DNA from 4 places in the Pseudodesulfovibrio karagichevae genome. Region 3 is predicted to be linked to each of the others. Evidence: predicted binding sites of a transcription regulator. Region 3 holds the regulator's gene; each other region holds the start of a gene.
What was found. The regulator sigma-54, encoded in region 3, starts transcription at its own class of promoters, with help from an activator protein. The targets are predictions, from matches to a motif close to CTGGCACGGNNNNTGCTT.

Region 1 (5,055 bases), on a different contig from region 3:
TTCAGGTCGTCGATGATCAGGGTGCCCTTGTCCATCTGGTCGTTCATGCCCTCGTAGTGCTTGAACTCGAAACCGGCGTCTTCCAGGGCCTTGAACTCGTCCGGCGTCTTGCGCGGGCTGTAGAGCTTCTCGTCGGCCTCGACCGTGATCTCCTCGATGTTGCGGGAGTCGGCGTCGGGCTTCAGCTCGGGGATGACCTGACGGCCCTCGTAGTCGTCGCGGTGGGCGAACTCGTAACCGGCGGACAGGGTCTTCATGCCCATCTCGGCGAAGAGGTCCTGGTAGTGGTGGGCGCGGGAACCGCCGACGAACAGCATGGCGGTCTTGCCTTCGGTGCGGGTGCGCACGTCGGCGGCCACGGCCTTCACTTCGGGCATCTCCTCGGCGATGACTGCCTCGACCCGGTCGATGAGCTCCTGGTCGCCGAAGTACTCGGCGATCTTGCGCAGGGACTTGGCCGTGGACTCGGCGCCGATGAAGTTCACCTTGATCCAGGGGATGCCGTACTTGGTCTCGAGCATGTCGGCCACGTAGTTGATGGACCGGTGGCACATGACGCAGTCGAGGTCGGCGTGCTGGGCGGAGGCGAACTGGTCGTAAGTCGAGTTGCCGGAGAAGGTCGAGATGTTGGTGATCCCGCACTTCTTCATGATGCGGTCGATCTCGAAACCGTCGCCGCCGATGTTGTACTCGCCGAGCAGGTTGATCTTGTACTTGCCTTCCTTGGGCTCCGTATTCTCGCCGACGAGGTTGGTGAAGACCTGGTTGTTGGCGATGTGGTGGCCGGCGGACTGGGACACGCCCTTGTAGCCTTCACAGGAGAAGGCGAAGACGTTGCAGTCGCCGAACTTCTCCTTCATCTTCCTGGACACGGCGTGGATATCGTCGCCGATCAGGCCCACCGGGCAGGTGGCGAAGACGCAGATGCCCTTGGGATGGAAGATGTCGTAGGCTTCCTGGATGGCGGCCGCGAGCTTCTTCTCGCCGCCGAAGATGATGTCCTGGTCCTGCATGTCCGTGGAGAAGCAGTAGGGCATGTAGTTCACGCCGTCCGCGCTCGCGTCGGTCTGGTTGCGGCGGGTGAGCCAGGAGTAGAATCCGCAGCCGATGGGGCCGTGGGTGATGTTCAGGATGTCGCGGGTCGGGCCCATGATAACGCCCTTGCAGCCCGCGTAGGTGCATCCGCGCATGGTGATGATGCCCGGAATGGTACGGACGTTCGCCAGGATCTCGGGCGGCGCCTCGGCTTCCGTGGCTTCGTTGATCAATATCTGCTTGGCGCGCTTGCGGGCGACCTTGGGAGGATACTTCTTCAGAAGTTCTTCCTTGATGTCGGCGGGCATGAGCTGCACCACTTTCTTGGTCTTGGCCATTCTCAGTACTCCTTGATGTCGGCTAGGCTATGGCCTTTGCACCGGTTTCGGCGGTTCTGACGCGGACGGCGTCACCCACGGGGAGGACAAATATCTTGCCGTCGCCCGGCTTGCCGGTCTTGTTGGCGGCGATGACGGCTTCGACGACGTCGTCGACCATGTCATCGGGGACCACTACCGTTACCATGCGCTTGGGATAGAGCTTGCCCTTCTCGCCGAGCACCGCGGCGGCTTCTTCGTAGCCGCTCTCGGCGCCTTCGACGACGGCCGAGTTGACGAACCCCTTGCCCCGGCCTTCCGCGGAGTGGGCGAAGAAGGCGTCGACGCCGGCAGCGGTCAGGGCGGCCTTGGTCTGGTTCATCATGTTCATGCGCACGACTGCGATGACTTCCTTCATTACGCGGCCTCCTCGCTGGCTGCGGCGGTCTCGTTCACGCCGGAGCTGATGGTGTAGACATCCTCGACGTCGGAGACGAAGATCTTGCCGTCGCCGAACGCGCCCTTGGTGCCGGAGCGGGCCGCATCCATGATGGTGTTGATGACAAAGTCCTTGTCGGCGGCGTTGACGACGCACATGAGCATGGTCTTGGGGATCTCGTCGTAGGTGACCTCGCCGATCTTGATGCCGCGCTGCTTGCCGCGACCGGCCACGGAATATTTGGTGACGGCCGGAAAGCCATTGTCCATGAGGGCGGCCAGGACCGTATCAGACTTCTCGGGACGCACAATTGCTCGTACCATGATCATCATTTTTGCTCTCTCCTATCTCTTCGTTATTAAAAGACTTTGATTGTTTTTCTGTTTCCCATTCCGCCATGTTTTCGGGCTGGTTCTCCCCTGTAGGCACGGAATCCTTTCGAATTCCGCGCCTGCCGGAGCCGCCGACCGGGCGAAATGTCGGGGAGAACTAGGCGGCTTCCATGATGCCGTAGTCCATGAGCAACTGTTCCAGGTCTTCGATCTCGAGGGGGGTCGGGATGGTGAACATCGTGTTCTCGTCGATGGCCTTGGCCAGACCGCGGTACTCGTCGGCCTGCGGCACGGAGCCGTCCCATTCGATGACGGTCTTGCGGTTGATCTCGGCGCGCTGCACGTCGTTGTCGCGGGGCACGAAGTAGATCATCTGGGTGCCCAGCTTGGCGGCCAGCTCGGTGATCAGGTCGGCCTCGCGGTCGGTATTGCGGGAGTTGCAGATCAGGCCGCCCAGACGGACGCCGCCGGATTCCGCGTACTTCATGATGCCCTTGCAGATGTTGTTGGCCGCGTACATGGCCATCATCTCGCCGGAGCAGACGATGTAGATCTCCTGGGCCTTGCCGTCGCGGATGGGCATGGCGAAGCCGCCGCAGACAACGTCGCCGAGGACGTCGTAGAAGGCGTAGTCCAGGCCCTCGGACTCCTCGTAGGCGCCCAGAGACTCAAGCATGTTGATGGAAGTGATGATGCCGCGACCGGCACAGCCGACACCGGGTTCCGGGCCGCCGGACTCGACACACCAGGTGCCGCCGAAACCGGGCTTGCGGATATCCTCGAGTTCCACGTCCTCGCCTTCTTCGCGAAGGGTGTCGAGCACGGACTTCTGCGCCAGGCCGCCGAGCAGGAGACGGGTGGAGTCGGCCTTGGGGTCGCAACCGACGACCATGACCTTGCGGCCCATCTCAGCCAGACCGGCAACAGTGTTCTGTGTGGTGGTGGACTTTCCGATTCCGCCCTTTCCGTAAATTGCTACTTTCCGCATGATTTCTCCTCCATGGGTTTGTTTGCGTCGATGAAGCCCTTAAGGCAAGCGCCGTGCCAAACCCGCTACAACATGTTAACAAGCTGTTTTCAAAGGGGAAATCACCATGATCACAACAGTGTAGCTTCCTACGAAAAGTGTAGGTTCACACCAAGACCGCAGACACAAGTGTAGCAATCTACAAAAACGTAGCCAATTCCATATCTTTTTCGTAAACAAATTTATTTAATTATACCAAGATGATACATGAATTATGAGAATTGGCATCCTTCCTGCTCATAGTGAGGCAGCACCACTAACAACAAGAGAAGGACAAACCACATGTTGATCGACACCACACTCAGAGAAGGAGCGCAGCTCTTCGGGGCCTACTTCTCCATGGAGGCGCGGGAGCGGATCGTGTCCGGTCTCCTGTCCATAGGCGTGGACGAGATCGAGTTGGGCTGGGTCGGCCAGGATGGGCTCGACGAGCTTATAGAGAGGATAGGCGCTCGGCGCGGCCGCACCGCCCTGTCCGTCTGGTCGCCCTGCCGCGAGGCGGACATCCGCAAGGCCGCGGGCCTGGGGATCGACCGCATCAACATCGGCGTGCCCGTATCCGACCTGCATATCGAAAACCGACTCGGGACCGACCGCGAGGGGCTTTTGGAACGCCTGGCCCGTACCGTGCTCGCGGCTCGGCTCCTGGGTATGGAATACGTGTCCGTCGGCCTGGAGGATCTTTCCAGGACCGATCGGGACTTCGCCCTGAGAGCGGCCGGACTGGCTCAGGACGTGGGCGCGTCCCGCGTGCGCCTGTCCGATTCGCTGGGGCTGCTGACCCCGCCCATGACGGTGGAGTTGGTCACGGCCTTCAAGAGGGAACTGGACATCGATCTGGCCGTGCACTGCCATGACGACTTCGGCATGGCCACGGGCAATGCGGTCACCGCCCTTTCCTGCGGCGCGGACTTCGCCGACGTCAGCCTGCTCGGCATCGGCGAACGGTCCGGCATCGCGGCCACCGAGGAGCTGGCCGCCTACCTGACACTCAAGGAGAACAGTCATGCGTACAAAGTTGAAGACCTTCGCGGCCTCTGCCATTTCGTTTCTCAAGCTGCCGGGGTGCCGATTCCCCGAACCAAGGCGATCGCGGGCAAGGACATTTTCGCTTGCGAGTCCGGCCTTCACGCGCACGCCCTCAGCAAGTCGCCTGAGCTTTTCGAGCCGTTCGACCCCGCCCGCATCGGCGCGGACCGGATGGTCGCTGTTGGCGGAAAAAGTGGCCGAGCGGCGGTCGCCAACGCCCTTGCGGACCGGGGTCTCGACCTTCCGGAACAGGGTCTCCCGGCCCTTGTCGATGAAGTAAGAAAGCTGGCCTGGGAGCTGGAACGCCCCCTGACCGACAGCGAACTCTCGAAGCTGGTCAAGAACTAGGAGGTCCGATGTTCAGGAAATTCGTCTACATCTGTCTGTGGCTCTGCGTCCTGTCCGGCACGGCCTCCACGGCCACGCCGCCCGACGCCGCAGCGCCCGCCGCACCTTCGGCCCGGGCCGTCCTCAACCCGTAGGCCCGGCATGGATTTCACGGCGCTCGCGATCACGGGCAAGCTGGCCCTGGCGGTCACGCCCCTGCTGCTCTGCCTGTGCATGCCGCTGGCCTACTGGCTGGCCGTGTCCGGCATGCCGGGCAAGCGGTACGTGGAGGCGGCCTGCAACCTGCCCATGGTCCTGCCGCCCACGGTCCTGGGCTTCGGCCTGCTCATGGTCATGAGCCCGAGCTTGCCCTTGGGCGCGGCCTGGGAGTCCCTGTTCGGCTCGCCCCTGCCCTTTTCCTTCTCCGGGCTGGTCGTCGGCTCCCTGGTCTACAGCCTGCCCTTCGGGGTGCTGCCCATGCGCGCGGCCTTCGAGAAGATCGATCCGGGCATCGTCGAGGCGGCCCACTGCTCGGGCATGACCCACCTC
Region 2 (5,055 bases), on a different contig from region 3:
AAACCTTGGCGGCCGCGCCGGAGAGCTGGTTGTCGGCGGTCCAGTGGTTGACCTGCTTGATGAACTTGAACAGGGCGGGCCAGAAGCGGTGGAGGTTGAGGCCGTCGTCCAGCGCGGTCCTGAAGGCCGCCTTGACGTCGAAGACCGCCTGTTCCACGTCGGTGGAAACCGCGTCGCCGCGCGCGTCGAGCGCCAGGGTCAGGGCCACCGCGCCCTCCTGGATGCGCCGCCAGTTGCGGGCCCACATGGCCAGGTTGTCGTCCGAGGCGCACAGGGTCTTGCGGGTGGCCGCGGAGAGCAGCCAGAGCCGGGCAGCGCGGAAGCCGCCGAGCTTTTCGGCCACCGTGGCCAGCGTTTCGCCCTCGGCGTCCGAGGTCTGCTGGCAGACCATCCAGGCCTGGACCTCGCGCCCGGCCGTGGACCAGATGGCCCGCAGGTTCTCCAGGTGCGGGAAGCGGTGCTTGTCCGATCCGATCATCACGTCGGTGCGGCTAGACTCGTCGAGCGCCATGGCCGCGTGCTGCAAAAACCAGCTCGGGCGCACGTTGCCCCACTGGGTCTCCAGGACCTCGCCGCGCTTCAGGTCCATGAGCGAAGCGCGCTTCAAGAGCGTGAAATCGAGCGGGTTGTCCTTGACATAGGCGTCCAGGTCCACGGTGCGGCCGCCGGACACCTTGTCCATGTCGACCGTGCCGATCTCGCCGTACCGCTTGTCGCGGAACACGTCGAAGTAGACGCTGCGCAGCTTCTCGTAGGCCAGCCCCTTGCCGAGCAGCTTGCGGCAGAGGGTGAGCGCGGTCTCATTGCTGTTGGACGACAGGGGAAATGTCAGGACGTCGGACAGCCCCATGGCCCGGCCGCGCGCCAGAATCGCCTCGCGCCGGTCGGCGGCAAAGGAGGCCCGGTCCGTGTCCGCCTCGCGGGCGGCGGCCAGGGTGCGGTCGTCCATGTCGGTCAGCCCGGCCACGCCCGCGACCTTGACGCCCCGCCCGGCCAGGTGCCGGACGAACACGTCGAGCAGGGCCAGCCTGCGCCAGGAGTCCAGGCCGTCCGGGTTGTCCAGGCTCGGGCCCATGGTGTACGCGCCCAACCCCGCGCCGGTGTTGAGCATCTTGTCGGCCCCGGAGGCCATGTCGAAAATCGTCACCCCGCTGCCGGACCGCTGACGGTAGAGGTGGGTGGACAGGTAGCGCTCGCCCGAATCCGGGAAGATGACCACTATGAGGCCGCTGTCCAGCCGCTCGGCCAGCTGCAACGCCCCGCCCAGCGCCGCGCCCGAGCTCATGCCCGCGAAGATGCCCTCGTGCCGGGCCAGCCTGCGGCAGTTCTCGAAGGCGACCTCGTCCTCCACGTGCAGGATCTCGTCCAGAGCGTGCTTGTCGTAGATGCCCGGCGGGTAGGATTCGAGCATGTTCTTGAGGCCCTGGATCTTGTGGCCCGCGTAGGGCTCCACCGCCGCCACGTAGACCTGGCCCATCTCGTGCAGCCTTTTCGCGATGCCCATGGCCGTGCCCGAGGTGCCCAGCGTCATGACGCAGTGGGTCACCGCGCCGCCGGTCTGGTTCCAGATTTCGAGCCCGGTGCCCATGTAGTGCGCGCGGATGGAGGCCGGGTTGTTGTACTGGTCCATAAGCACGTACTTGTCCGGCTCCTCGCGGGCGTAGCGGTAGGCCTGCTCGATGGCCCCGTCCGTGGCCAGATGCCCCGGAGTCAGCTCCAGCTCCGCGCCGTAGGCGGCCATGATCATCTTGCGCTCCTCGCTCGCCGTCTCGGGCATGAGCAGCTTGATGCGGTAGCCCTTGATGGCCGCGACCATGGCCAGGCCCACGCCGGTGTTGCCCGAGGTGGCCTCGATGATGATCTTGTCCCTGGTCAGCTCGCCCGACTCCTCGGCGGCCTGGATCATGGCCGCCGCCACGCGGTCCTTGATGGACCCGCCGGGATTCTGGCTCTCGATCTTGGCCAAAATCCTGACGTTCGGATTGGGGTTGAGGTGTCGGATTTCCACCAGCGGCGTGTCGCCGATCAGCTCAAGCAGGTTCTTGTTCATCGTAGCGCCCTGAAATCATGCGGGTTGGGTTCAAAATGGATGCCCGCACCGTAGGGCAAAAACAGGCTTGGCGCAACTGGCATGCAAAGTGCATTTTCCTCGTCGAACCGTCATTTTTTGCGCATGCGAGGCCGTACCATGAATCCGTACCCGTTCCTGAAAGACAACATCGAATACCTGCAACGCACCGGGAACCCCATTTTCCAGTGGTTGTCCACCCGCCCGTTCAACGAGGAGATGCTCAAGACGCGGCTGTTCCGCAACGAGTTCGGCCTGCACGACTGGCGCATGGACAGCGGCAAGGGGTTGTTCGAATCCCTGCCCCCGGAGGGGCTGTACGGAAACTGGCTGCACCCGGAAAAGGCCGGGACCTCGGCCACCTTCGTGGTCGGCTGCAACCTGGGCTACGGCATCAACCACCTGCTGACCAACACCCCGGACACCCACAAGGTCATGCTCCTGGAGCCCCGCTCCGAGATGCTCCTGGCCTGCCTGGGCCAGACCGACTACCGGCCCTTCTTCGAAAACAAGAAGTTCCACCTGCTGGTCCCGGACGAACGGTTCCTGTCCGAGGTGGTCCGCAACCTGGATCTCCAGTTCATCTACGGCCAGATCCACCTGAAGAGCGACATCCCCAGCCGCCAGCTCGGGCCCGAGTACGCCCGCTGGGCCACCTGGCTGAGAAACAAACTCGAGAATTTCTCCCTGGAGCTGTCCACCCTGCGCCACCGCCAGGACGTCATGGTCGGCAACGAGATCGACAACTTCGCCAAGGCCATGCGCGACGGCAGCCTCAAAGCCATGGAGGGCCGGGGCGCGGGCGTGGGCGCGGTCATCCTCGGCGCGGGCCCGTCGCTGGAGACCATGGCCCCGCTGCTCAAGGAAAAAATGGGCCACGTGCTCTACACCTGCGCATTGCAGACCATCCCGTCCCTGCAGAACCTCGGCATCAAGCCGCACCTGTGCGCGGCCATCGACTACGACAAGTCCATGCTCAAGGTATACGAGCGGCTGGACCCGGATTTCGTCCAGGACGTGCCCCTGGTCTACTCCACCAAGATCGACCCCATGGTCCTCAAGCGCTACCCCGGCCCCACCCTGCCCCTGTGGACCGTGGGCGGCGTGGGCACCTACGTGCTCAAGGACCGGGACCTGGTGCTCGACGCGGGCGGCAACGTCTCGGTGACCCTGTCGCGCTTTTTGCGCTACTGCGGGGTCTCCCACCTGCTCCTGGCCGGGCAGGACTACGCCTGGATCAACGGCATGTCCCACTCGGGCGGCCACCACAACCACACCACCGACCGCAAGCGGTATTCCTGGCACCAGACCACCCGCAACATGGACGGCGAGGAGATCCTGACCACGGTCCAGTACATGACCGCCAAGCGCGAGCTGGAGGACGACCTCAAGCAGTCCGACTTCCCGATCTTCAACCTCTACGGCGGCGGCGTGCCCATCGAGGGCGCCAGCGTGGTCGACGTGGACACGGCCTACACCAAGGGCATCCTGGCCTCGGCCCCGGGCGCGGTGGAGAGCTTCCTGCGCGACCTGGACCGCTGCCGCCACACCGTGCCGCCCCTGCGCATGGAACCACGCTCGCCCATGTGGACCAACTCCATGCGCAACGCGGAAAAGCACCTCTCCAAGCTGTTCAAGGACCTCCAGGCCAACCAGCAGACGATCCACGAGACCCTGAGGAAGATAGAGCAGTTCATGAAGCAGGACCCGCTCTACGGGCCCTACCTGTTCAACGAGATCGTTGACATGGCCGGGCTGACCCGGGCCAAGTACGCCTACGAGGCCAAGGACCTGGGCGAGTTCAAGCGCATCGCCAAGTCCATGCTCCGGAAGGTCCGCGAGATCGACCGCAAGGTCTGCCTGCCCGCGAGCGAGCAGGCCGTGGCCTGATTCCGGACACGGCGCGCCAACATCCCGTCAACACGGGCGATCCATCCTCGGAACAGGAGGCTTGTCTTTGCGCCGGTTCCGTGAAATAGTCCCTCGCCATGGACGAGAAGAAACCCTTCCTGACCGAGGACGGAACCCTGGTCATCCCCTTCGAGTGTTCGGACAACGCCGACAAGTACTGGAAACAGGAAGGTAAGTCCCTGACCGACATCCTCAAGGACCTGAAGGCGAGCCCGGAAGTCTGGGCCCGGTACACCCACGAACCCTACCCCGAGAACGGAGACGGCGAGTCCTAGACGCCCGCCGCGCCCCGGCTTGCCTGGGCTCTTCCGATGGCTTATAAACCCGCATGCGCTGCACATCCCTGAAACATTGGGCGCTCTATTCCGCGCCGCTCCTGCTCGTCCTGGCCGTGCTCTGGTTCGGGTTCGCGGGCGAGGGGGACGTGGCCGCGTTCTTCCGGAACCACCGCGAGGCCCACGCCGGGCTCAGGCTGTTCATGAAGATCGTCACCGACTGGTGCAACCCGCTGTTCTACCTGCTCTACGCGGGCATGCTCCTGACCGCCTGGCGCAGCGGCAACCGGGAGCGGCTGCGCTTCGTCCTGGTCCTGCTCGTGGTCCAGGGAGTGGTGGCCGGGCTGGCCGTGCATTTCAGCAAGTACCTCATCGGCAGGCCCCGGCCGGGCAACGGCCACTGGTATGAGCCCCTGTCCGGCCGCGCCGCGCAGGAGTCCCTGCCCTCGGGCCACACCACCGAGATCACCGGCTGGACCCTGCCCCTGGCCCTGCGCCTGTCCCGCCTGGCCGTCACCGCGCTGCTCGGCCTGTTCCTCGCCCTGGTGGGCTTCTCGCGCATCTACCTCGGCTGGCATCACCCCTCGGACGTATTCTTCGGCTGGCTGCTCGGCAGCGTGGGCGGCTTCGCCGCCGTGATCATCGCCGATTCCTCGCTTTTCAGGAGATCATGACATGAGCGCCCTTCGCACCATCTGGACCCGGCTCGAAAACCACCCCTGGCTGACCATGACCCTGGCCGTGCTGGCCCAGACCTGGTTCGCCCTGAACAACCGCGCCCTGTGGTTCTCGGACGAGGTC
Region 3 (5,055 bases):
CTGACCGACGGCGGCCTGTACTACGGCGACGACGGCATCCTTATGAAGCGCTTCAGCGTGCAGGACGGCCTCGGCATCAAGGTGGCCCAGGCCGTGGGCCTCGAGATCGGGGTCATCACCGGGCTGGACCAGAAGCCGGTGGAGAAGCGCGTCAAGGAGCTCGGGATCAAGCATTATTACGCGGGCCGTCACCGCAAGCTGCCCCTCTTCGAGAAGATGTGCGAAGAGGTCGGGGTCGCTCCGGAAGAGGCCGCCTACATGGGCGACGACTGGATCGACCTGGCCGTGATGCGCCGCGCCGGGCTGGCCCTGAGCGTGCCCAACGCGGTGCCCGAGGCGATCGAGGCCGCGGACTGGGTGTCCTCCCGCAAGGGCGGTCAGGGCGCGGTCCGCGAGGCCATTTCGTTCATCCTCGAGGCCCGGGGGCTCAAGGAACAGGCCCTGCAGCGCTGGGTGGGCTAGATGAGAGGGCGCCCGGCTCTGGTTCTCCTCATCATCTTCGCCCTGGGCCTGATCCTCGGCCTGGGCGTCAACGCGCTTTTCTTTTCCGACCCCATCCTGGAGAAGCAGGACACCGCCGAGCAGACGCCCATGTCCCGCGAGGACATGTTCGCCGACGCCGACGTCTCGGCCGAGGACATCGAACTGGTTCAGGGCAAGCAGGGCAGCATGGCCTGGAAGCTGCTGGCGAAGAGCGCCAAGTACAACCAGGAGCTCGGCATCATCGCCGTGGATTTCCCCCAGTTGACCGCCTACTTCGGCCCGGACCGCCGGGAGGTCTACGTCCAGGCCGACCGGGGCGAGGTGGACCAGGAAAACGACAACCTGACGTTGTACGACGGGGTCAGCGGCCGGTTCGGCAACATGGCCCTGGATGCGCAGCACCTTGATTATGTGGGCGCAATAGGTAAGGTGTATCTCAAGGGCGGCGTCACCGTGCGCCGTCCGGACATGACCGTCCAGGCCAAGGCCCTGGAGATCGACCTGGTCACGCGAGAACTGGTGGCCGCGGGCGGCGTGGAAGCGCTGCTGGCCCCCGAAGGGCTGGGAAGGAGTCCTTTGCATGAAAACAAGGAATAATACGTTGCTGAAAACGGTTCGCCATACGGGAATTCTGCTGATGCTGGCCCTGTTGCTGGTTCCGGCCCGGGCCATGGCCCAGGACTGGGGCGAGGTGCGCGAGGCCACGGTCAACCTCAACGTCCGCAAGGCGCCCGAACCCGGCGCCGAGCACGTGGTCACCCTGGCCAAGGGACAGCGGGTCCGGACCGATTTCCCCCAGAACGGCTGGCTGGCCGTGTTCGAACTGGGCGAGAAGGACCATGACCTGGCCAAGGCTGTGGGCTACGCCAACGCCAAATATCTCAAGGTGGTTTCGGTCGAGAAGCCCGCCGCCAAGCCCGCCCCCGCGCCCAAGAAGGACTCCGGCGAGGGCGAGGTCAAGGCCCGGGTGGCCGAGACGCCGCCCGCGCCCATCCCGGTGGGCGTGGACCCGAGCCGCATGCCGGTGAAGATCACCTCCGACCGCATGACCTACGACGAGACCGGCAAGGTCATCTCCTTCGTGGGCCACGTGGTGGCCACCCACGGCGAACTGACCCTCTGGGCCGACAAGCTCTCGGCCTACCTCTCGTCCAAGACCGACAAGAAATTCGCCGCCGACAGCGTGGACCGCATCGTGGCCGAGGGCAACGTGCGGGCCAAGAAGGGGACCACCGAGGGAACCTGCGGCATGCTGACCTACCTGGTAGGCCCGCAGATTCTCAAGATGGAACGGAACCCCAAGCTCCAGGACGGCCCCAACTCCCTGACCGGCGAGGTCATCAACTTCCACATCAAGGACGACCGGTCCGAGGTCATCGGCGGCAAGCAGCGCGTCAAGGCCGTGTTCATGACTCCCGGCAACCTGAAGGTGCAGTAGATGGCCGAGGGTCTGCGCGCAACGAACCTGTCCAAGCGGTACGGCCAGAAAGAGGTCGTGCACAACATCAACATCCAACTCGACGCGCGCGAGGTGGTCGGCCTGCTCGGCCCCAACGGCGCAGGAAAGACCACCACGTTCTACATGCTCGTGGGCATTGTCCAGCCCAACACCGGGGAGGTCTCCCTGGGCGGCCGCGTGCTCACGGGCAAGCCCCTGCACGAGCGGGCGCGCATGGGGGTCAGCTACCTGCCCCAGGAGAGCTCCATATTCAAGAAGCTGACCGTGCGCCAGAACCTGGAGATCATCCTCGAACAGACCTCCCTGACCTCGCGCCAGCAGCGGGCCAGGGCCGATGAACTCCTGGAGATGTTCACCATCACCAAGCTGGCGGACCAGGCGGCCATGTTCCTGTCCGGCGGCGAGCGGCGCAGGCTGGAGATCGCCCGGGCGCTCATCCTCGATCCGCAATTCATCCTCCTGGACGAGCCCTTCGCAGGCATCGACCCCATTGCGGTCATCGACATCCAGGAAATCATCTCCGTGCTCAAGTCCATGGACATCGGCATCCTCATCTCCGACCACAACGTCAGGGAAACCCTGAACATCTGCGACCGGGCCTACCTGGTTTACGAAGGCACGGTCATCCTGGAAGGGGCCCCGAGCGAAATCGTCAAGTCCAGCCGGGCCCGCCAGATTTATCTGGGCGAGGATTTCCGGCTTTAATCCGCCTCTCCCGTCTTTTTTTCCTCTTTCCCGATTTACACTGACCCCAAAGGTTGGTACACTTTTTTCATACCAGAATATGCTTGCTGAATTATTAGTCGAAACAGGATGTTAGCACAATTGTGTTGCATCCTTTAATCCGCTATGACATAGTTGAACCGGGAAAAATGTACGGTAGTCGAAAAAAAGTTTCTTTATTTGGCAACCGATAAACATAACTTCAAGCGAGTAACGAATCATGGGACTGGAACTTCGGCAACAGCTCAAGCTCTCACAGCAACTGGTCATGACGCCCCAGTTGCAGCAGGCCATCAAGCTGCTGCAGTTGTCGCGCCTTGAGCTGCTGGAGACGGTGCAGCAGGAATTGTTGGAGAATCCTTTCCTTGAAGAGACCGAGACCGACACCGAGGTTCCTGACAAGACGGAAGTCCTGACCGAGTCCCAGGCCGAGGAGGAACTGGTCCGCAACGCGGACTGGGAGAACTATCTCGGCGAATTCTCGTCCACCTCCAAGCAGGCCCTGTCCCGTGACATGGAGATGCCCGAGGAGGGCATGTCCTTCGAGGCCCGCCTGGCCTCCAAGCCCTCGCTCGAAGGGCACCTGAACTGGCAGATGCGCCTGTCGAATTTCACCGAGCACGAACTGGCCATCGGCGACGTCATTCTCGGCAACCTCGACTCCAACGGCTACCTGCAGGCCTCCCCGGAGGAGCTGGCCGCCATGGTCCAGGCCACCGAAGAGGAAATAGCGGCGGTCCTGCACCGAGTCCAGCATCTGGACCCGGTGGGCGTGGGCGCCCGCACCCCGCAGGAATGCCTGTTGGTCCAGATGGAGGTCCTCGGATACGACGACCCGATCATGGTTTCCCTGGTGCGCGATCACCTGGAGGACCTGGAGAAGAACCGCTACAAGCCCCTGGCGCGCAAGTTCAAGATCTCCATGGACGAGCTCAAGGCCTACCTGGACCTGATGCAGACCCTCGATCCCATGCCGGGCGCCAACTTCTCCAGCACCGAGCCGCACTACGTCAGCCCGGACGTATTCGTCTACAAGTACGGCGAGGACTTCGTCATCATCCTCAACGAGGACGGTATGCCGAGGCTCCAGATGAACACCTTCTACATGGATTCCATGAAGGGCGCGGCCGACAAGGAGAAGGAATATTTTCAGGAAAAGATGCGTTCCGCCGCATGGTTGATGAAAAGCCTGTACCAGCGGCAGCGAACCCTGTATAAAGTAGTTGAGAGCATTGTCGGCTTCCAACGGGCATTCTTCGAGGAGGGCGTGACAAAGCTCAAACCCCTGATCCTCAAGGAGGTGGCGGAAGACATCGAAATGCACGAATCCACCGTGAGCCGGATTACAACCAGCAAGTACGTTTCAACGCCGCACGGCATTTTCGAGCTGAAGTTCTTCTTCAACTCGGCCCTGGATCTGAACGACGGTTCCCAGGTGGGCTCGGAGAGCGTCAAGGCGCTCATCAAGCAAATGATCGCAGACGAAGACACGAAGAAACCGCTCAGCGACGAGCGAATCGGCGAAATCCTCCAGGAAAAGCTGGAAGTGAACATCGCCCGGCGTACGGTCGCCAAATACCGCTCGGCCATGGGTATTCCTTCGTCTTCAAAACGTAAGCAGTACTTCTAGGTTCTGCTTGAAGCACTCTCAACCAGGAGGCAGCGTATGAACATCAGCTTCACTTTCAAGAACTTCGAGCCTTCCGATCACCTCAAGGGGTATGCGGAAAAGCGTTTTGAAAAGGTAGCAAGATACGTTTCCGACGCGGAGGCTGATCTCCAGGTCAACCTGCTGGTCGACAAGTTCCGCCACAAGGCGGACGTGATCCTGAACTCGGATCGCATCCATATCTCGGCCTACGAAGACTCTGAAGACATGTACTCCACCATTGACATGGTCCTGGACAAGCTGGAAGCCCAGCTCCGCAAGATGCGTGAAAAGATGAAGAACCGCCCCAGACAGGCGCGTCCCAATAAAATGGTGCAGATGAACTACCTGTCCTACGAGGACATCGCTCCCGGTTCGTCCCCCACCATCGTCGGCACCGATGCATACGAGCCCAAGCCCATGTCCGTGGACGAGGCAGCCATGCAGCTCGATGCCCGTGACAATGAATTCCTGGTCTTCCTCAATGCGGAGACCGACGGCGTCAACGTGATATACAAGAGAAAGAACGGCGATTACGGCCTCATCGACCCCGGAAACTAAGCATGAAACTCAGTGATTACCTGGCGAAGGAGCTGATCCTTCCCGAACTCAAGTCCGAGACCAAGTCGGACGTATTGAATGAACTCGTCGCCCCCCTGGGCGAACAATATCCAGAGATGGACACGGACCATGCGGTCCGTGTCCTTCTCGATCGTGAACGGCTCGGCTCCACCGGCATCGG
Region 4 (5,055 bases), on a different contig from region 3:
GTCTTTTCGACCAGCTCGAGGCGGTGGGTCAGGTCGTCGATCTTCTGCTGCTTGACGACCACAACCACCGCCATGATCACCAGGGTCGCGCACAGGACCGGGGTGACGGTGTAGTTGAAGAGTATTCGCATAAGGATTGCTCCTTGTTGTTTAAGGTCCGAGGCATATAATGACCGCCCAAAACCTTGTCAACGCCTAAGACTTTTCGATGCAGGGCGCACGCTGTGGCGCTGTTATTCACTGAATTTACACGACAATCTGTGCCATCGGGCTCTCGATGCGGAGGGCCCATCGGGAGAGACGCCTGGAATAACAGCGCCTTGCGGCAGGTGCATTTTTGCCCATTAAATTATTTCTTGATATAGAATATCGCTTTGAATATAGTGAACGCGAAAATGAACGGTGTTGCGCATTTTATCAAGGATACAAATGGATTCGACGACTTTCAGAGTGCTTCCGGTGGACCGGGGGGAAGCCTGCCTGCTGACCTCGCGCCGGGGGGCGTATCTCTTTGACGGGGGCAGCCTGGCCGGGAATCTGCCCCGGCTGCTCCGGGAGCGGCGGGTCGGCAGATTGCGGGCCGTGGTGTGCACGTCCGCGTCGGCCGGGCGGCTCGGGGGCATCCTGGATCTCATGGACAGCGGCTATCCGGTGGGCGAGTACTGGCTGCCGGAGGGGCTGCGCGACCTGGCCCTGGCGGCGAGCGGGTTCGACGGCGGGTTTCCGGACTGGCTGATCCGGTGCGGCTGGCCCGTGCCGGTGGAGGCCTCCTTTCCCGTGCCCGGCACCCTGCCGCCGGTCGGTGGTGGCCATCCCCTGGCCGCCGGTGCGAAGCTGGCCCTGCTCGGGGCGGCCGCGTGCACGGGCCGGTTGCCGTCCCGGCCCCGGCCGATGACGCCGCCCGCGACCTTCTCGGCGGTGGCGGAGCTGCTCCTGGAGCGGGCGGCGGGCTCAATCGGAGGCGACCTCCTGCCGCTCTGCCTGGATGCTCTGGCACGGGACGCGGCCGGCGGGCCCGAGGCGCGGGCCGTGCTCTGCGGCAGGCTGCTGACCCACCAGACCGAGGGGCTGGCCGTGTCCCGCCGCCGGGTGGCCCGTGAGGTGGCCGGGACCCTGGCCCTGGCCGTGGCCGCCGAGGGGCTGCTGGCCCGGGGCGGTGTCCGGGTGCGCTGGTTCCGGCAGACCGGACGGCTGGAGGAGCATCTGGTGCCCCGGCACCCGGTCATGTGCCTGAACGGCCTGCCCGCGCCCGACGGGCCCGGCTCGCCGGGCCGCGTGTCGGCGGCGGGCCTGTTACAGGCGGTCCGGCGGCTGAACGCGCCCGCCACCGGCCTGGCTTTCCGCTACGGCGACGCGGACTGCGGCGCGCTGATCTGCGGCAACTCGGCCCTCGCCTTTCTGGGGCGGCGGGCGGCCCTGCCCCTGACCCGGCCCACGGTGATCACGGCCCCGCAACAGGGCGGCCCGGGCGGGGAGGAGGCCTACGGACGCATCCGGTCCGCCGATCCCTCGGCCGACGTGTGGGTGCGCTCGCACGATTCGCCCGCCCGGCGGGTGGCCGAAGGGTTTCGGCGGCAAGCGGTCCGCTGCTGCCTGCGCGACTGCCGGGACAGGACCGTGTGGGAGATTCTGCTCGCCTTTGACCGGGGCCGGTGGAAGCGGCGGCCGGACGGCGCCTGTACCTGTGTTTGAGGCTGTTTTCGCCTGTTCTGGCCTCTCTGGGGCGGGAAAAGGCCTTTTCAACCCCTTTCGCGGATGGTAGATTGAAAAATCTAATGGAACCGAAGGGGGGAACAATGACGCGGGATTTGTTCGACACCGATCAGTTCCTGTCCAGCCTGGCGTATGACCGGGAGCTGGCCATGGAGCTCATCGATGCCTTTCTTGAGGATTGTCCGAGACGCGTGGCGGAGTTGACTATGGCCCTGGATGACGGGGATATCATCCAGGGAACCAAGCTGGCCCATTCCCTCAAGGGAATGTGCGGCGTGGTCCGAGCCGACGAACTGGGCCGATTGGCCCTGGAAATGGAACACGCCGGGCGCAACGGGAACCTGGAACTTGTGCGCGACCGGCTGGGCATGTTCACCGGGAACCTGGACCAGGTCCGGGATCTCATGGTCCTTTTCCGGGACAACGGCTGAACCGGTAGCCGAAACAAAAAAAGGCCTGTCCTCCATGTGGAGGACAGGCCTTTTCGTGTCTGCGGGAGAGCGGCTACTCGGCGGCCTTCTTGGCCTCGGGCGCGGCCTTGGCGTCGTCCTCGGCGGCCGGGGCGGCCTTTTCGGCAGCCGGAGCGGCCTGCTCGGCGGCCGGGGCTTCGGCCTTGGGCGCTTCAGGCAGGGAGAAGTCCATGGTCACCGCGTTCATGGCGGCCTCGATGTCCTTGGTGATGTCCACGGCTTCGCTGGACGCGATCACGGCCTGCTTGCTCAGGATCAGGGACAGGCCCTTTTCCTTGCGGTAGTTCTCCAGGATCTCGTTGAACTTGGCGTCGACCATGGCGACCACGCGCTGCTGCTCGGCGTTCATGGTGTTCTGCAGTTCGCCCATGGCCAGCTTGTAGGCGGCCACGGTCTCTTCGGTCTGGTTGGCCTGCATGGCCTTGTAGGCGGCTTCGGCTTTCTGCTGCAAGGGCTTGCCCATCTCCTGGAGGTGGGCCATGGCCTCGGTGGCCAGCTTGTTTTCCTTGAAGGCGGCAGCCTCGTCCACAACGCCGACCTTGACCGACGGCTCCTGGTTGCAGGCGCTCAGGCCCAAGGCCAGGATGGCGACGAAGAGCAGGGGAAGAATCCGTTTCATTACTATATCTCCATTGTTTCGTTTGAAGTCACTCTGATCGCGAAGTCGCGCAAGCCTACGCGCGCCGCCGGTATCTGGCAAGGGAAAGATCGGTCGGCCCGGTTCCTCGCCCGCCCGCGTCGAGGCCTTGGCCTGGGTCGAGAAAAGGGCGGTCCGACACGCGCTCCGGCAGGATGTGCCGCGTCCGGAGCTTCGCTTACTCTTCGGAAACATGAAGTTTTCTTAATGGCACACCCCTTGCTCTTTACACTTCCGAGAAGGCGTCGGGAATTTATTGCCGGGAATGGGTATCCCGGTGGTTCCCGCGAATCCGGCAGCGCCGGATCGGAGGAAGTATGAGTTTTGGAAGCATGTATGTGGGCGCCACAGGCGTGATAGCCCACAGCCAGGGCATGCAGGTCCTGGCCAACAACCTGGCCAACGTCGACACCGTCGGCTACAAGCGCTCGAACATCCTGTTCGGCGACTTGATGAGCCAACAGGTGGCCTCGGGCAGCGCCAAGTACGACTCGGAAGCCATGCGCATCAGCCAGATGGGCATGGGCGTGGGCGTGTCCGCGATCCGGGGCATCTTCACCGACGGCCCCCTGTCCTCGTCCACGACATCCACGGACCTGGCCCTGACGGGACAGGGCTTTTTCGGGGTGACCGATTCCTCGGGAGCCATCCGTTACACCCGGGCCGGGGGGTTCCGTTTCGACAACGAGGCCTACCTGGTCAATCCGCAGGGATACCGGTTGCAGGGGTTCGCCTACAATCAGGATACCAAGACCTGGGACACCGCCGTGTCCGACATACAGCTGCCCTACGAGGACATCGTCGTGGACGGCAAGTCCGCTCGCGTGGTCCGCTCCGAACCCCGGGCGACCTCCTCTATCGAGATTGTCACCCAGCTCGACCACTCGGCCACCAGCCAGATTTCCAGCCAGAACAACCCGTTCTTCGCCATGCTCGAGGCGTACAACGCCAACCAGAGCAACGCGGGTTCGCCGTTCGGCAGCGACCGGCCGCAGTATTCCACCTCCATGGACGTGTACGACGAGTTCGGCAACAGCCATAAAATGACCATCTATTTCGACCCGGTGTCCACCACGAACCTGTCCAACGCCACGCCTGGCTACACTTACTGGGAGTACCTCATCGCCATGCCCGGGGAGTCGGACGGCTCGGAGGCCTACGGCACCTCGGCGGCCGGGCTGGCCGGGATGGGGGTCCTGACCTTCAACGACCGGGGGGTGCTGATCAACCAGTCGGCCTACACCCTGGATCCCTCGGCCGCCTCGGGGGCGGGGGGGACCAGCCTCTCCTCCTGGGTCCCGGCGACCTTCAGCGAGGACGGCCTGCCCCAGTTCAACTACGCCTTCGGCAGCAACGGTGCGGCCTTCGGCGAGACCAGCTCCATCAGCTATGATTTCGGCCTCAACTCCACCAGCGGTTCCTGGCGCTCCAGCGGAGGAGGCTCGGCCGCGTCCATCGGCAACCGGGTGGACCTGCTGCCCGAGATGGACAACATGACCCGCGACGCCCGTGTGACCACCAGCTACACAAAGCCGTCCGCCACCCTCTACCATATCCAGGACGGCTACGCCTGGGGGTACCTCAACAGCGTCAGCGTGGACGCGGATGGCGTCATGACCGGCCACTACTCCAACGGCCAGGACGAGGAGCTGTACAAGGTGGCCGTGTACAAGTTCAACAGCCCGTGGGGGCTCAAGCGCGACGGCGGGACCAATTTCCTGGCCACCGACGCCTCGGGCGAGGCCATGCTCGGCACGGCCGGGGAGCGGGGGCGCGGGAGCATCAACCAGAATTCCCTGGAGGAGAGCAACGTGGACATGGCCAAGGAGTTCGCCAACATGATCGTCACCCAGCGCGGCTACCAGGCCAACACCAAGGTCATCACCACAGCGGACACGGTCCTGAACACGCTCATCTCGGTCAAGCGCTAGTCTCTTCCGCAGCATCGCCTTTCGGGGCGCTGTCCGGCCGGTCCGGGCAGCGCCCTTTTTTGCGCCTCGCCTTGAATTCCCCCGGCAAACCGGATAGTCAGAGCAAGATTTCTCAACAAGGAGCATGCCGTGACGGAAACACGCGACGACCGCAGCCCCGAAGCCGTCCTGGACCTGGTCCGGGAGGTGGAGCGGGAGGCCCCCGGCGGGGCCGAAGCGCTATACATGGCCGCCATGCTGGCCGACGCCCCCCTACCCTACGATTTCGCCCTGTCCGTGGACGGCACCCCGCACAACCCGGCCC

Region 1: a site for sigma-54 is predicted at 3,372-3,389, ahead of AB6M95_RS00710 (LeuA family protein). Genes of this name have one in related genera too.
Region 2: a site for sigma-54 is predicted at 2,127-2,144, ahead of AB6M95_RS03110 (motility associated factor glycosyltransferase family protein). Genes of this name have one in related genera too.
Region 4: a site for sigma-54 is predicted at 3,028-3,045, ahead of AB6M95_RS16510 (flagellar hook protein FlgE). Genes of this name have one in related genera too.

What each region holds. Positions count from the first base shown of each region.
Region 1 is NZ_JBGLYH010000001.1:176,871-181,925, forward strand. Features, by position in the region: gene nifD (nitrogenase molybdenum-iron protein alpha chain) at 1-1,373, opposite strand, end outside; gene AB6M95_RS00695 (P-II family nitrogen regulator) at 1,396-1,770, opposite strand; gene AB6M95_RS00700 (P-II family nitrogen regulator) at 1,770-2,123, opposite strand; gene nifH (nitrogenase iron protein) at 2,281-3,111, opposite strand; gene AB6M95_RS00710 (LeuA family protein) at 3,433-4,527, shown strand; gene AB6M95_RS00715 (hypothetical protein) at 4,536-4,661, shown strand; gene modB (molybdate ABC transporter permease subunit) at 4,669-5,055, shown strand, end outside.
Region 2 is NZ_JBGLYH010000005.1:11,443-16,497, reverse strand. Features, by position in the region: gene AB6M95_RS03115 (cysteine synthase) at 1-2,050, opposite strand, end outside; gene AB6M95_RS03110 (motility associated factor glycosyltransferase family protein) at 2,189-3,958, shown strand; gene AB6M95_RS03105 (hypothetical protein) at 4,057-4,254, shown strand; gene AB6M95_RS03100 (phosphatase PAP2 family protein) at 4,308-4,928, shown strand; gene AB6M95_RS03095 (ArnT family glycosyltransferase) at 4,930-5,055, shown strand, end outside.
Region 3 is NZ_JBGLYH010000004.1:25,767-30,821, forward strand. Features, by position in the region: gene AB6M95_RS02525 (KdsC family phosphatase) at 1-462, shown strand, start outside; gene lptC (LPS export ABC transporter periplasmic protein LptC) at 463-1,080, shown strand; gene AB6M95_RS02535 (LptA/OstA family protein) at 1,064-1,921, shown strand; gene lptB (LPS export ABC transporter ATP-binding protein) at 1,922-2,647, shown strand; gene rpoN (RNA polymerase factor sigma-54) at 2,886-4,295, shown strand; gene hpf (ribosome hibernation-promoting factor, HPF/YfiA family) at 4,332-4,874, shown strand; gene AB6M95_RS02555 (PTS sugar transporter subunit IIA) at 4,877-5,055, shown strand, end outside.
Region 4 is NZ_JBGLYH010000064.1:2,990-8,044, reverse strand. Features, by position in the region: gene AB6M95_RS16530 (3D domain-containing protein) at 1-131, opposite strand, end outside; gene AB6M95_RS16525 (hypothetical protein) at 430-1,692, shown strand; gene AB6M95_RS16520 (Hpt domain-containing protein) at 1,797-2,144, shown strand; gene AB6M95_RS16515 (OmpH/Skp family outer membrane protein) at 2,218-2,802, opposite strand; gene AB6M95_RS16510 (flagellar hook protein FlgE) at 3,138-4,751, shown strand; gene AB6M95_RS16505 (tetratricopeptide repeat protein) at 4,881-5,055, shown strand, end outside.